One region of the Streptomyces sp. NPDC056452 genome, then DNA from elsewhere that is predicted to be linked to it. Evidence: riboswitches for the same ligand, from Rfam matches in the RefSeq annotation. Region 1 holds a riboswitch; the other holds the start of a gene.
The links. Region 1 has a riboswitch for cyclic di-AMP ahead of ACFQ6X_RS20125 (M23 family metallopeptidase). Riboswitches for the same ligand answer to the same signal wherever they lie in the genome.

Region 1 (7,526 bases):
CGCACCTTGCCGTCCTTCACCAACTGGTCGAGCGCGGTGACGATCTCCTCCACGGGGACGGTCTCGTCGTCGAAGTGCGTGTAGTAGAGGTCGATGTGATCGGTGCCGAGCCGGCGCAGCGAGGCCTCGGCGGCGCCCTTGATGGTCGCGCCGGCGAGCCCCTTGAACTCGGGGTGGGCGCCGACCTTGGTGGCGACGACGATGTCGGAGCGGTTGGAGCGCGACGCCAGCCACTTGCCGACGAGCGTCTCTGACTCGCCGCCCTCGTTGCCCGGGGCCCAGGCGGAGTACGAGTCGGCCGTGTCGATGAAGTTGCCGCCGGCCGCGGCGTACGCGTCCAGGACGGCGAAGGACCCGTCCTCATCGGCCGTCCAGCCGAAGACGTTGCCGCCGAGAGCGAGCGGGAAGACCTGGAGGCTCGAGGAACCGAGTGTGCGGAGTGAAGTCATACCTGGAACAAACCAGTCCGCTCAGGCGACTATTCCGATGGAGGCGGTCCACGGGCAGACCGGCAGCCCTGACGTCGGGGGGGTGCGCCAGGGCCGCCGGAGTTCAGGGGGCGTCCGCCGGGGTTCGGATGGGCCGTCCGCCGGCGCGAACGCTCGGCTCAGGAACGGCGAAGGCTCGACGGCAGCACCGCGGAGCACCGGCGAGGGCTCGGCGGCAGTGCCGCGGAGCCCTCGGACCGGGAGACCTCAGATGGAGAGACCCTTGCTGCGCAGCCAGCTCATCGGGTCGATGCCCGAGCCGTCCGCGGTGTGGACCTCCAGGTGGAGGTGAGGGCCGGTCACATTGCCGGTGGCACCGACGCGGCCGATGGTCTCACCGGTGGTGACCCGCTGGCCGGCGGTGACGTCCATCGAGGACTGGTGGCTGTACGAGATCTCCGTACCGTCGTCGAGCTCGATGACGGTGTGGTAGCCGTACGAACCCGACCAGCCCGCCGACTTCACCGTGCCGCCGTGCACGGCCTTGATCGGGGTGCCGGTCGGCGCCGCGAAGTCGAGACCGGTGTGGTAGCCGGAGGACCACATCGAACCGGCCTGGCCGAAGGTCGAGGTGATCGTGTACGAGGACGTCGGGAGGGCGTAGCTGGCGGCGAGCTTGGCGAGGCGCTCGGCCTCGGCCTTCTTCTTCGCCGCGGCTTCCGCCGCCTTCTTCTCCGCGGCGGCCTTCGCCTCGGCCTCGCTCTGCTGCTCCGCGGCTGCGGCTGCGGCCGCCTCGGCCGCCGCCTTCTCCTCCGCTGCCTTGGCCTCGGCCTCGGCTCCGGCCTGCTGCTGCTCGGCCTGCTGGAGGATGCGGGCGCGCAGCGCCTCACCGGCGTTGCTCGTGCCCTGCTCGGCCTCGGCGGCCGTGATGCCGGCGGTGGTGAGCGGGGAGGACGCGGCGACCGTGCCGTTGTCCGCCGAGTCGTCCGACATGAACGCGCTCACGCCGGGCAGGGACTTGGCGTCGGGGAGATTGTCCGCGATGGAATCGGGAAGAGAAATAGAGACCGGCGGCTTGCTCTGCGCAGTGGCCATGCCACCCGCGCCGACGGCCGCGATGACGCCGACACCGAGGACGGTGGAGCTACGGGCGAGGCCGCGCTGCTTGGCTACACGGTGCCTGCCGCGTACGGGACGGATGGACTCCTCGGTGGGGTTCCATTCCTCCCACGTCCTGCCCTCGTCACCGAAGCTGTCGGACCTGAAGGCTGACGGGGCCTCGGGGGCAGGCTGATTGGACGCCACGTGGGCGCACTCCTTTCCTTCCTTCTCGCCTACCGGGTTAGCTGACGGGTTCGGAGCAGGAAGGTCTCCTACGGGCATCTCCGTCTCTTACGAGACACAGGTGTCCGATTCACCCCATGTAGGTGGTTCCCCGGTTTCCTTGCGGAATTCGGCGCTCGCGCACGGTGCCGCCTCTTGCGACGACTGGGACAACCGCGCTGCGTTATCGAACGTTAATAGACACCCGGGTCCGATTCCAAGCTGTTCCCGTTGATCATTCACGGCTTCGGCATGGACTTTCAGGGGATTAACGGTCCGAAACGGGCGAGTTGAGTATTCCCGGTAAGGGCACCAGTTTCTGACGTTGCGTCAAATGTTATGCGGAGCGGTGCCCTTCGACTACGCACCGTGGTAACCACTCATCCATCGCCCCGCCCCACGATCTTCACAGTCGTCCGCCGCTCCGGCTGCCCCCGGGCGGGCCGGCCGATCGCGAGGAGCGCCATGTCGTCCACGGCACGGCCCTTCGTGTGCAGCCGTACGTCGTCGGTGAGCGCCGAGAGCAGTTCGTCGGGCCCCGGGAAGATACGGCCGCGCAGCCGGGCCGCCGGGTCGTAGAAGACCCCGTCCGCGTCCCGCGCCTCGGAGAGGCCGTCCGTGAACACCAGGAGCGTCGCCCCGGCAGGCAGCTCCCACTCGTCCGACCGGTCCGGCCACGCCCCCAGGCCCATCCCGATCGGCAGCGCGGGCACGGTCGGCGCCAGCACATCGAGCGCCCCGTCCGCGTGCAGCAGGATCGGCTCGGGGTGGCCGCGGTTGACGATCCGCAACCTGCCCGACCCCGCCGGGATCTCGGCGAGCACGGCAGTGACGAACCCCTCCATGGAGTCGAGCCCGCCGCGCCGCGTCCCCTCCCGCGCCAGCGCCCGCTCCAGCCGCTGCGCCACACCCTCCAGCGACAGCTCCTGCTCGGCGGCCTCCCGGAACGCCCCGATCACCACGGCCACCGCCTCCACGGCGGCCAGCCCCTTGCCCCGTACGTCCCCGACGACCAGCCGCACCCCGTGCGGGGTGTCCGCGACGGCGAACAGGTCACCGCCGACGAACTCGTCCGCCTGCGCCGCCTCGTAACGCGCCGCGACCAGCAGCCCGCCGATCCGGTCGTCCGGCGTCGGGAGCACCGCGCGCATCGCGGTCTCCGCGATGACCCGGGCAGAGGCCAGCTGGTCGTTGCTCCGCCGGACGACACCGTTGATGACGAGGGCGAGCACGGAAACGGTGAACAGGGTGATCAGCTCGGTGACCGGGGCGACGTCCGAGATCGTGTCGTCGTACAACCGGATGGCCAGGACCGTCAGGATGGCGGCCGCAGCCGTACGGATCGTGCTCGCCAGCGAGAAGAACGGTGCGGCGATCAGCGGAGCCGCCGCGAACAGGGGGACGGCACTGACCTCGGGCGGGGTAGAGAGGTCGAAGACCAGCCCGGCCGCGATCATCAGGGCGGGCAGCAGACGTACGAACCGCCGGGTACGGGCACCTCCAGCAGCTCCGCGCCGCCGCCTCTCCCGCTTCCCCACCTGTGCACTCCTGCCCGGTCCGTCCACGGCTGCGGACGGTACCGCGCTCCACCCAGGCTGGCCGGAGCCGCGCCGTGCGGCGACTCGTCGTCGGCCAAAGGGAGGAGCGCCCGAGCGCCGCGCCCCGATGGTCAGTCGGAGAGCCTGCGCTGCGCGTAGATCGTCAGTGCATCCCGTACGAAGACGGCGGTGCCGTCCCCGTACCGATCGTAGTTCTTCCCGAAGCGGGGATCGGCGACGTACATCTCGCCGAGGCCGATCACGTGCGACCGGGTGGGCGTCGCGGTCACCGACAGCCACTCGCAGTGCCGCCGCGCGATGTCCTGCACCGGCTCGCTGCCCGGGTCCATGCCCGCGGCCCTGGCCTGCCCGTAGTCACGGGCGATGGCCTCGTGCGCGGCCTGGAAACTGTCACGCTCCGCCCGGCTCAGCGAACGCCACCACCGGTCGCCCTTCTCGTACGCGTCCCGGCCCCAGCGCTCGGTGACCTCCTGCTCGTACACCGTGTGATCGAAGCCGTCGAACACTTCCTCGGCCATGAGCTCTCTTCCCTCCTCGGTCTTGTGGAGAGTGGTCCGCACCGAGGCGATCTGCCGCCCGATGCGCTCCCGCTCCTGCTCCAGCAGTCGCAGATGGGCCCGGAGCGCCACCGACGTGTCCCGCTGCCCCTCGAGTACGTCCTTGATGGCGGGCAGCGAGAGACCCAGCTCCCGCAGCAGCAGAATGCGCTGCAGCCGGACGAGGGCGTCCTGGTCGTAGTAGCGGTAGCCGTTGGACCCGATCCGGCTCGGCGCGAGGAGACCGAGATCTCCGTAGTGCCGGAGCGTGCGGCTCGTGGTGCCGGCTCTTCTGGCGATTTCCTGGATGGACCACTCCATGCCGAGAACGCTAGATCTTTACGTTGCGTCAAGGTCAAGCACGGCAGCCGTGGCGGACGCGGGCATACGACAGAGGCCCGGATCCTCGAAAGGATCCGGGCCTCTGTCTTTCAGTAGCGGGGACAGGATTTGAACCTGCGACCTCTGGGTTATGAGCCCAGCGAGCTACCGAGCTGCTCCACCCCGCGTCGTTGTGAGTGCAACACTACGCCATCCGGGACGAGCTCCTGACCATTTACCGCCGCGACCCCCCGCCACCGGCTCCGGCACCGCCCGGACTGCCGGTGCCCGCGGCCCCCACGGAACACGCGGCCCATCGGCGGGAGGGTGCGTATGCCCCCGTGGGCACGGGCGGGCCGGAGTGCGCGGCTCCGTCAGCGGCGGGACGCTGGACCTATCAGTCCTGCGGTGTCCGCTTCCGTCAGCGACCGAGGTTGCCGGAGCGCCGGCGCACACCCGCACCGAAGGCCCGGCACAGGCGGACCGGGCGGGTACGGCACACGCTTCGGCAAGGAGACGGTCATGGACGGCACCACACTCGAAACGATGCGGACCGAACTGCGCGGCCCCGTCATCGGCCCGGACGACCCGGAGTACACACAGGCCCGCACGATCTACAACGCCATGATCGACCGGAGACCTGCGGCCGTGGTCCGGTGCCATGACACCGCCGACGTCATGGCAGCCGTCGACTTCGTGCGCACGCACGGACTCGAAGTGGCGGTGATGGGCGGCGGACACAGCGGCCCCGGTCTCTGCCTCGTCGACGACGCCGTCACGATCGACCTGTCGCCGATGCGCGGCGTGCGCGTCGACCCGGCCACCCAGACCGCGCAGGTCGACGGCGGGGCGAAGCTCGGCGACCTCGACCACGCCGCCCACGCGTTCGGCCTCGGCACCCCGGCGGGCATCATGTCCACCACGGGCGTCGGGGGCCTCACCCTCGGCGGCGGACACGGCTACCTCACCCGCAAGTACGGCCTCACGGCGGACAATCTGGTGTCCGCCGACGTAGTCCTGGCCGACGGCGGCTTCGTCACGACGAACGCCAGCGAGAACGCCGACCTGTTCTGGGCACTGCGCGGCGGCGGCGGGAACTTCGGCATCGTGACGTCGTTCGACTTCGAGCTGCACCCCGTGGACACGGTGGGTGTCGGCATCACCGTGTGGCCGCTGGACCTCCTCCCCGACGTACTGCGGTGGTACCGCGAGTTCCTTCCGCAGGCGCCCGACGACCTGTACGGCTTCTTCGCGTCGATGACCGTCCCGCCCGCGCCCCCGTTCCCGGAGGAGCTCCACGGCCAGAAGGTGTGCGGCGTCGTCTGGTCCTCGACGGCGGACCCGGACGCCCTGGACGAGACCCTCGCGGCCGTGAACGAACCGGGCAAACCCGCCTTCCACTTCACGGCGCCGATGCCCTACCCGGCGCTGCAGGCCATGTTCGACGAACTGATCCCCACGGGCCTCCAGTGGTACTGGCGCGGCGCCTTCTTCGACCGGATCACGGACGACGCCGTCGACGTACACGCCAGGTACGCGGAGGCACTCCCCACCGGTCTGTCGACCATGCACCTGTACCCCGTCGACGGGGCCGCGGGCCGGGTCGGGGCCGACGACACGGCCTGGGCCTACCGCGACGCCGTATGGTCCGGCGTCATCGCCGGCATCGACCCCGACCCGGACAACGCGGAGGCGCTGCGGCAGTGGGCCGTGGACTACTGGGACGCGCTGCACCCGCATTCCATGGGCGGCTCGTACGTGAACTTCATCGGCGCGGGCGAGTCCCCGGACCGGGTCCGGGCCACCTACCGCGGCCACTACGACAGGCTCGCGGAGGTCAAGCAGGCCTACGACCCGCACAACCTCTTCCACGCAAACCAGAACATCGAGCCCAACCCGGGTCACTGACCCTCACGCCGACCACGGCAATACAGAGGGAAAGCCGTGCTCCGAGGGTTACAGTCTGCATGCACCGCATGATGATCCGGCCGCCCCCGGAGCGGCGCGACACCGGAAGCGGCACATCGTCGTCGTACCGGTCGGGACCAGTCCGGCATCACACCATCGGCTCGGTCACGGGGCTCTCACCGCACACCTACGTACAGGACACTCCATGACCGACATGCCCGCACGCACGACGCAGCGGCACTCCAACGGCACGGCCGCGGACACGGGCGCGCAGCTCGCCGCCCCGGGCACGGCTGCTCCCCTTCCCTCTCCGCAGTACGCGGGCCTGTTCATCGAGCCCGATCTGCCGCCGCTCCTCGACGAACCCGAGTGAGCGACGGGCCGGGCGGCCCAAGGGGCCGGACGAGCGTCGGGGCCCGGTGAGCGACGGGGCCGGCTGATCGGCAGGGCCCCGTGGGCAACGGGCCCGAGTGACCGGCCGGACCGCACGGTCGTTGGAAGACCATGCGCATCCGAATCGCCGTCGTCGCCCTCGGAGCGGCCCTCCTGCTCGCCGCGTACCTCTCGAACATCCCGTCCGAGGCCGAGACCGAAGCGGCCTGTCAGCGTGCCCTCGACAACACGTCGACCGCCACCCTCCGGCCCGACATCTGCCTGGACGTGTCCGCCGACACCTACCGGACCTTCCTCCTGATGTACGCACTGCGGGCGGAAGGCCTCGACTAGGACCGGCCCACGCGCACCGCCAGGAAGTCCTCCCACGTCCGCGTGCCCGTATCGGCCCCTTCGAGGGACAGGTTCTCGCCGGCACGGTAGGCGCGGCCCGCCTTTCCGGGCATCCGGACGGTCACCGTCATCCGGCGCTTGCCCCGCGCCCGCAGATAGCCGCGGATCAGGGCGGACATGTCGTACACCGTGGGCCCCGTCAGGTCGGGCACCCGGCCGGCCGGAGCGCCGAGTGCCAGTTCTACGAGCCGGGCAGCCACGTCGCGCGGATCGACGGGCTGGAGCCTGAGCCCGCCGGGGACGGGAACCACGGGCAGCATTCCCGTCTTCCGCACGACGGTCAGGGTCAGGTCGTGGAACTGGGCGGCACGCAGCACCGTCCACGGCAGACCGGACGGCTCGTCGCGGTGCTGGACCCCGATGTCGTCCTGCGGTCCGACGGCGGAGGCGCCCAGGCCCGCCACACGGCCGTCCTCACCGGGGCGCACACCGTGGCCTCGCAGGCACTCACCTTCGGACAGCTGTCCCCGTTCGCCCGGCCCGCGCTGGTCAACGGAGCGGCAGGGGTCGTGGTCGCCGCGCACGGGAAGCCGCTGTCGGTCATGGGCTTCACCGTCACGGACGGCCGGATCGCCGCCATCGACGTACTCTCCGACCCACAAAGGCTGCGCGCCCTCGACCTGACGGTCCTGGACGACTGACGGGAACGACGGCGCCCCGCTCAC
Region 2 (7,526 bases), on a different contig from region 1:
CCGCGCTGGCCGCGCAGCACCGGCTGGTGGCCGTCGTCGAGGACAACAGCCGTGCGGGCGGCGTCGGTTCGGCCGTCGGGCAGGCACTGCGGGATGCGGGATGCGACGTACCGCTGCGGACGTTCGGCATTCCCGAGCAGTTCCTGGCGCATGCCAAGCGCGGTGAGGTGCTGGCCGATATCGGGCTCACTCCCGTGGAGATCGCCGGACGGATCGGTGCGGCGCTCGCCGGCCGGAAGCCAGGGTCGGAACACGTGGTGCCGAGAGAGGACAGGCCATGAAGGACGACGGGCCCAAGGGCTTCGATCTGGCGCAGCTCCTCGCGGAACGCGGCGCCGAGCGCTACGAGCTGCATGCCAGGCACCTGAACCACCAGCTGCCGCGCATGCTCCGCACCATCGGGTTCGACAAGGTCTACGAGCGGGCCGAGGGCGCGTACTTCTGGGACGCGGAAGGCAACGACTACCTCGACATGCTGGCCGGCTTCGGCGTGATGGGGCTCGGCCGGCACCACCCGGTCGTACGCAAGGCCCTGCACGACGTCCTCGACGCCTCGCTCGCCGACCTCACCCGCTTCGACTGCCAGCCGCTGCCCGGACTCCTGGCCGAGCGGCTGCTGGCGCACAGCCCCCATCTGGACCGGGTGTTCTTCGGCAACAGCGGCACCGAGGCCGTCGAGACCGCGCTGAAATTCGCCCGGTACGCCACCGGCAAGCCCCGGATCCTCTACTGCGCCCATGCCTTCCACGGCCTGACGACCGGCTCGCTCTCGGTCAACGGCGAAGCGGGGTTCCGGGACGGCTTCGCACCCCTGCTTCCCGATACGGCGATCGCCCTCGGTGATCTGGATGCCCTGCGGCGCGAGCTCAAGCGCGGAGACGTGGCCGGCCTGGTGGTCGAACCGATCCAGGGCAAGGGGGTGCACGCCTCGCCGCCCGGGTTCCTGCGATCCGCGCAGGAGCTGCTGCACCGGCACAAGGCGGTGCTCATCGTCGACGAGGTGCAGACCGGTCTGGGCAGGACCGGCGACTTCTACGCGTACCAGCACGAGGAGGGCGTCGAACCTGATCTCGTCTGCGTGGCCAAGGCGCTCTCCGGCGGCTACGTGCCGGTCGGCGCGACGCTCGGCAAGGACTGGATCTTCAAACGCGTCTACTCCTCCATGGACCGGGTGCTCGTGCACTCGGCGAGCTTCGGCTCCAACGCCCAGGCCATGGCGGCGGGGCTCGCGGTCCTCGCGGTGATGGAGGACGAGGAGACGGTCGCGAACGCCCGCCGCACGGGTGACCTGCTGCGCGAGCGGCTCGCCGCGCTCGTCGGCCGCTACGAGCTGCTGCACGAGGTGCGCGGGCGGGGGCTGATGATCGGGATCGAGTTCGGCCGGCCGTCCTCGCTGAAACTCCGCAGCCGCTGGACCATGCTCCAGGCGGCCAGGAAGGGGCTCTTCGCCCAGATGGTGGTCGTGCCGCTGCTGCAGAAGCACCGGATCCTCACACAGGTCTCCGGCGACCACCTGGAAGTGATCAAGCTGATCCCCCCGCTGGTCATCGGTGAGCCCGAGGTGGACCGCTTCGTGGCCGCCTTCACGGCCGTCATGGACGACGCTCACAGCGGTGGCGGGCTGATGTGGGACTTCGGCAGGACGCTGGTCAAGCAGGCCGTCGCCAACCGATGACTCTTTGCCTCGGAGGCAAGAAATTTGCCTCCGAGGAAAGTTCCTGGCCCAATGGAGCCATGAATCCTCCTGACGGAGGGGCGGCCGACGAGCTGCCCGGAGTCGCACCGCGCCTGCGCGACCTGCGCCGCGACCGGGGTCTCACCCTTGAGGCCGCCGCTCGGCGGGCCGATCTCTCCCCGGCCCACCTCTCCCGGCTCGAGACGGGCCGCAGGCAGCCCTCGCTGCCGATGCTCCTCGGGCTCGCCCGCATCTACGGTACGACGGTGTCCGAGCTCCTCGGCGAGATGCCGCCCGAGCGTGACGCGATCGTCCGCGGCGGCCCGTTCGCGGGCGGCGTGTCCGGTGGGACCCCAGGTGGTGCTCCGGGCGGTGTCCCGGGCGGTGCATCGATCGGCGCCGAGGCCGACGGCTGGGTGTACCGGCAGGCCGGTGGCTCGGGCCGGGCCATGCAGGCGTTGCGTGTCCTGGTTCCCTACGGGGCACAGGGCGATCTCGTACGCGTCCACCCGGGCGAGGAGTGGCTGTACGTCCTCGAAGGGCGGCTGCGGGTGAGCTTGGGGGAGACCGTGCACGACCTCGACCCGGGGGACAGCGCGCACTTCGACTCGCTCACCCCGCACCGGATCGCGGCACCCGACCGCGGTGGTGCCGAGCTGCTCTTCGTCCACACCCTGCTGCAGAGCCCCTCGGCGGAGCTGTGCCTGGGCAGTGGGACGCGCCTTCGCTGACCTCGCACGCCCCACCGCACCTGCCGCACACCGGCTACCTCGGCCCCAGGGCCGGAAGAGAGGACTGCCATGTCCGATTCGGAGCACTACGACCCGCTCACCCCGCGCCTGCGGGAGAACAAGGACACGCACGAGCGGAAGATGCCCCGCGGTGTGGTCATCCGGCTCGTCGCCTACCTGGTGGCCGGCCACGTCGTCGCGGCCTTCCTCTTTCTCCTGTTCACCGTGGCGGGCAAAGGCTGACCGCCTGCGCTACGCCTCCTCGACGAGGCGCTCGCGCAGCCTCTCGCGGGTCTCGGGCGCGAGCTTCAGCCCCTCGCCGAGGTAGCGGTCCGTACCGCCCCAGGTCTCCTCGATCGCGGCGAAGGCGGCGGCGAGGTAGTCGGAGTGCGCACCGAAGAGCGGGTTGAGGAGCTCCATCACCTCGTCCGACATCCCCGCCGACGACGTGTCGCTGCGCCGCACCTTGTAGCGGCGGTGCGCATCGTTGGACTTGAGGTAGTCGGCCTCGACGGCCTCCTTCTCGACGCCGACCGCCAGCAGCGAGATCGCGATCGACAGACCGGCCCGGTCCTTGCCCGCCGCGCAGTGCATCAGAGCCGGCACGCTGTCCTCGGCCAGCGCGTGCAGCACCCTGCTGTGCTCCGCGGTGCGGTCCGTGATGATCGACCGGTACGACGCGATCATGCGGGCCGTCCCCTTGCCGTCGGCGAGGATCGAGCGCAGCTGCTGGATGTTGCCGTCGCGCACCAGTCGCCAGAACTCGGCGCCGTCGGCCGGGTCCGAGAGCGGAATGCTGACATTCCGGACACCGGGAAGTTCCACGTCGAGGCCGTCGAGCTTGTGGTCGGCGGCATTGCGGAAGTCGAAGACCGTGTGCAGGCCGAGTCCGGCCAGGAATGCCGTGTCCGTCTCGGTGGCGTGCGCGAGGTGGCCGCTGCGGTAGAGGCGCCCGTAGCGCACCCTGCCGCCGTCCGTGGTCGGCAGGCCGCCCACGTCGCGGAAGTTGCGGACACCGGTCAGCTCGGCGTCTGTCGACGGAACCTCTGGCAGCTGCTGCGTCACAAGGACTCCTGGAGTGTCTGGGCGTCGGCGCCGCTCGCCGACAGGGGCACGCCCGCGACGATACGACATGGATTCATCGGGCAATCGTTTCGCCCTCCGGTGCCTTCGCGGCCGGTCGACCGGCCGCCCGCGACCATGACATGTCCGTATTGGTGTATTTAGCAGAACATGCCCCGCTTATACGGGAGATGGGATGCGACAGGTGAGCGGGATCATATCCGTGACGGTGTGTGGCGAAACTGCCGGGAGGTAATCCATACGCCACGCGGAAAGCCAAGATCCGTAATCCACGGAGTGTGACCGGAATTCGGAACCGGAATTGAACCGCTCATTCCGGTACGCAACCGGTGGCTTGTTCCCGGCGTCCTGACTCGCTTACGGTCACCGTCAATCCGGACGGAACGCCTAATCCTGCCGCCGCCCGGAATCCGCACCGACTCACGTGTGGCAGGAGCGGGGGAACCAGGTAAGCCGCCGACCGGAGTGATCCGGAACGGCTTGGGGTCAAGACGCGCTCAGCGCGGCCGGGCATCTCCAGTCCGAACCCGACAGCTCACCTCGCAGGCGCCGGAGAGGAATTCCCCATGCCCGCAAAGGGTAAGCACCGTCGTACGAAGGCCAGCCCGATCTCCCGCGGCGTCCTCGCCGCAGGGACCGGCGGCGCCGTCCTCGCCCTTCCGCTGATCGGCGCCACCGGCGCCTTCGCCGCGGAGCAGTCCGCACCCGCCGCGAAGCCCGCGGCCGCCAGCGCGGCGCACCACGCGCCGGCCGCCTCCGTGGCGAAGAAGCATGGCGCCCCCAAGACCTACTCCGTGGTCGCCGGCGACTACCTGGCGAAGATCGCAGCCGACAAGAAGGTCAAGGGCGGCTGGGAGAAGCTGTACAAGGACAACCGTGAGGTCGTCGGCGGCAACCCGAGCCTGATCTTCCCGGGCATGAAGCTGACCCTCGGCGTCAAGGCGTCCGGCTCCCACGCGGAGGCAGCCCCCTCCAAGGCCGCCCCGAAGGCCGCCCCCTCCAAGGCGGAGTCGGCCCCCAAGGCCGCCGCTCCGGCCGAGAAGGCGTCGACGGCCACCAACACCGCCGACTCCACCGGCGCTTCGGAGAGCAACAGCTCCGGCTACACCACCCCGGTGGCCAACGGCAGCGTCTCCACCCAGTACCGCGTCGCCGGTGCCAGCTGGTCCAGCGGCTACCACACCGGCTCCGACTTCCAGGCCGCCTCCGGCACCAGCGTCCGGTCCATCGGCCCGGGCACCGTGGTCTCCGCGGGCTGGAGCGGTGCGTACGGCAACGAGGTCGTCATCAAGCACGACGACGGCATGTACTCCCAGTACGCCCACCTGTCGTCGCTCGGCGTCTCGGCCGGCCAGACCGTCACCGGCGGCCAGCAGATCGGCCTCTCCGGTTCCACCGGCAACTCCACCGGCCCGCACCTCCACTTCGAGGTCCGCACCGGCCCGAGCTACGGCTCGGACGTCGACCCGATCGCCTACCTGCGCTCGCACGGCGTCTCCATCTGACGTCATCAGGCGGCTCGGTGAGCTCACGAGGGGCGGTGCGCGGCGGCGCACCGCCCCTCTGCTTATTCCGGCTTTACCAAAACCTGACCGGGTGGTCTATCTCACCACCCGTCAACCCCTTATTACGGTCGCGTAGGTCACATTCGAAGGTGCAGGATATGCGCTTGTGGCAGACGATTCGAGAAACAAAAGACGAGGCACCATCGGGTCGTACGCAGCGATTGGCGACAGCTTCACCGAGGGCGTCGGAGACCCCGGCCCCGATGGGACGCTCGTCGGCTGGGCGGACCGTTTCGCGGTCATTCTGGCGGACCAGCTCCCTCTCCCCGATGCAGCGGCCGACCCCGCGGACGGCCCGCACGGGAACTTCCGGTACGCCAATCTCGCCGTACGCGGACGCCTCCTCGACCAGATAGTCGAGGAGCAGGTCCCCCGCGCCAAGGAGCTCGCACCGGATCTGGTGAGTTTCTGCGCGGGCGGCAACGACATCATCCGGCCCGGCACCGACCCGGACGACGTGGCCGAACGCTTCGAGCGCGCGGTCGCCGACCTGACCCGCTCGGTCGGCACCGTCATGATCACCACCGGCTTCGACACCCGCGGCGTTCCGGTGCTCAGGCACCTGCGGGGCAAGATCGCCACCTACACCGCCCATGTACGGTCCATCGCCGACCGCTACGACTGCCCCGTCCTGGACCTGTGGTCGCTCCGGTCCGTGCAGGACAGGCGTGCCTGGGACAACGACCGGCTGCACCTCTCGGCGGAGGGACACACCCGGGTCGCGCTGCGCGCCGCCCAGGTCCTCGGCCTCGACGTGCCGGCCGACCCCGACCAGGTGTGGCCCCCGCAGGTACAGCGCGGAGCACTCGAAGTGCGCCGCGACGACATGGCCTGGGCCCGCGAGTACCTCGTCCCGTGGATCGGCCGGCGCCTGCGCGGTGAGTCCTCCGGTGACCACGTCGAGGCCAAACGCCCCGATCTGCTCCCGCTCTGAGCACCTCCGAGCGCACTGATCACACGCGTGTCCGACGCCGGTGATCAGTGCGCTCAGCGCGCTCGGTTCGCTCAGCGGGTGATGACGGGGAGGGAACGCCTCGGTACCGCTCCACTGAGCGCGTCCGCGGTAGGCACCCGCACGGGGCCGGCGGGTATCCGCTCCAGCACGCCGCCCGCGAAGACGTCGTACAACGGCAGCGTCTCCAGGTGCACATAGCCGATGTGGCAGTCGCACACATCGAGCGGACAGCCACGCGGACCCAACGAGCGCCGGAAGCTGCCGTCGTAGAGGTTGCCGAGCTCGGCGCGGACGAAATGGCAGCGGCGCACCGTGCCGTCGCCGTCCACCGAGACGACCGACTCACCTGTCCGGCAGGGCAGCCCGGCCGAGCGGTGCGGATACCGGCTGTACGGGAACAGGGGGTCCAGGGCCGTCCAGCGGTCCGCCTCCTCGTCCGTGTACGTGTGTCCCTCGGCGGCGTTGACCCAGAGGTACACCTCAGGGGGCAGCGCCTCACGCAGCCGTCGGGCCTCGTCGAGGTGGGCGTCCAGCCCCACGACCCCGACGCTGTGGCGGACCCCGAGGGCGGTCAGCTCCCGGCACCTGCCGAGGAACCGCTCGTACGGAGTCTGGCCCGGGTGGTACGTGCACCACAGGGCGACCTTGTCCCGCGCGGCGTCGGCCAGCCAGCCGGTGCGGCCGCCGAGATTGGTCTGGATGGCGACGCGGCCGATGTGCGGGAGCCGGGACAGCTCGACGAGAGCGTGCCGGTACCAGGAACGGACCAGCCCCTCGCCCCACGGCGTGAAGAGCACCGACAGCCGCTCGCCGGTCTGCGCGGCGGCCCACGCCGTGAACCGCTCCAGAGCCGCACGGTCGGCGCGCAGTTGCTCCCCGCTGTCCCGTCGCTTGGCGAACGGGCAGTAGGGGCAGTCGTAGTCGCACGACGCCAGCGGGCCCCGGTACAGGATCGTCAGGTCCGCAGGCGTCGGCGTCACGGGGCTCATTTCACTTCGTACGCGGCCATCGCGGCCCGTACGGCGGGGGAGAACAGCTCCGGGCCCAGTGCGTCGGAGTGGGCGAGGCCCTCGGGGGAGAGCCGCAGCAGGCCCGGGCCCGCGGACCCGTCCAGCCAGCCGCGCTCCTCGAAGGCCCCGAGTTCGCCCGGGAAGTCCCCGAAGGGGTCGGTGCCGAAACGCTCGCGGTATCCGTCGTGGCGCATGCCCTCGGCCTGGAGCAACGACTGCAGGAGGTGGCGCCTGCGCGCCTCGTCGCCGTCGACGTACCGTCCGACCTCGGCGCGCGAGAAGTCCTCGGTGGCCGTGAAGCCGTCGATGATGCCCCGGATCTCGCGCATCTCCACCGCGTAGTCGAAGGAGTAGTGCAGCGAGGAGGTGTACGAGCGGGCGCCGCAGCCGAGCCCGATCATGCCGTCGGTCTGGCAGGCGTAGTCGTCCGGGCCCGCCCGGTGCGCGCCCGTGCGGCGGAACATCCTCATCGACACCTGCTCGTAGCCGTGGGCCAGGAGGTGGTCG

Region 2: linked by a shared signal. The riboswitch ahead of ACFQ6X_RS28625 (peptidoglycan DD-metalloendopeptidase family protein) and the one ahead of ACFQ6X_RS20125 (M23 family metallopeptidase) in region 1 are both predicted to bind cyclic di-AMP.

What each region holds. Positions count from the first base shown of each region.
Region 1 covers NZ_JBHTRI010000019.1:127,443-134,968, reverse strand. The annotation lists gene ACFQ6X_RS20130 (aldo/keto reductase) at 1-449, opposite strand, end outside; gene ACFQ6X_RS20125 (M23 family metallopeptidase) at 696-1,733, opposite strand; cyclic di-AMP (ydaO/yuaA leader) riboswitch at 1,745-1,897, opposite strand; gene ACFQ6X_RS20120 (PP2C family protein-serine/threonine phosphatase) at 2,132-3,289, opposite strand; gene ACFQ6X_RS20115 (MerR family transcriptional regulator) at 3,421-4,167, opposite strand; tRNA gene ACFQ6X_RS20110 (tRNA-Met) at 4,282-4,355, opposite strand; gene ACFQ6X_RS20105 (FAD-binding oxidoreductase) at 4,690-6,075, shown strand; gene ACFQ6X_RS20100 (hypothetical protein) at 6,281-6,448, shown strand; gene ACFQ6X_RS20095 (hypothetical protein) at 6,580-6,801, shown strand; partial or broken gene ACFQ6X_RS20090 (SDR family oxidoreductase) at 6,798-7,196, opposite strand; gene ACFQ6X_RS20085 (hypothetical protein) at 7,293-7,502, shown strand.
Region 2 covers NZ_JBHTRI010000034.1:84,421-91,946, reverse strand. The annotation lists gene dxs (1-deoxy-D-xylulose-5-phosphate synthase) at 1-281, shown strand, start outside; gene ACFQ6X_RS28645 (aspartate aminotransferase family protein) at 278-1,675, shown strand; gene ACFQ6X_RS28640 (helix-turn-helix domain-containing protein) at 1,735-2,406, shown strand; gene ACFQ6X_RS28635 (DUF6126 family protein) at 2,476-2,649, shown strand; gene ACFQ6X_RS28630 (tyrosine-protein phosphatase) at 2,659-3,471, opposite strand; cyclic di-AMP (ydaO/yuaA leader) riboswitch at 3,893-4,051, shown strand; gene ACFQ6X_RS28625 (peptidoglycan DD-metalloendopeptidase family protein) at 4,056-4,994, shown strand; gene ACFQ6X_RS28620 (SGNH/GDSL hydrolase family protein) at 5,161-5,988, shown strand; gene ACFQ6X_RS28615 (STM4011 family radical SAM protein) at 6,060-6,989, opposite strand; gene ACFQ6X_RS28610 (STM4012 family radical SAM protein) at 6,995-7,526, opposite strand, start outside.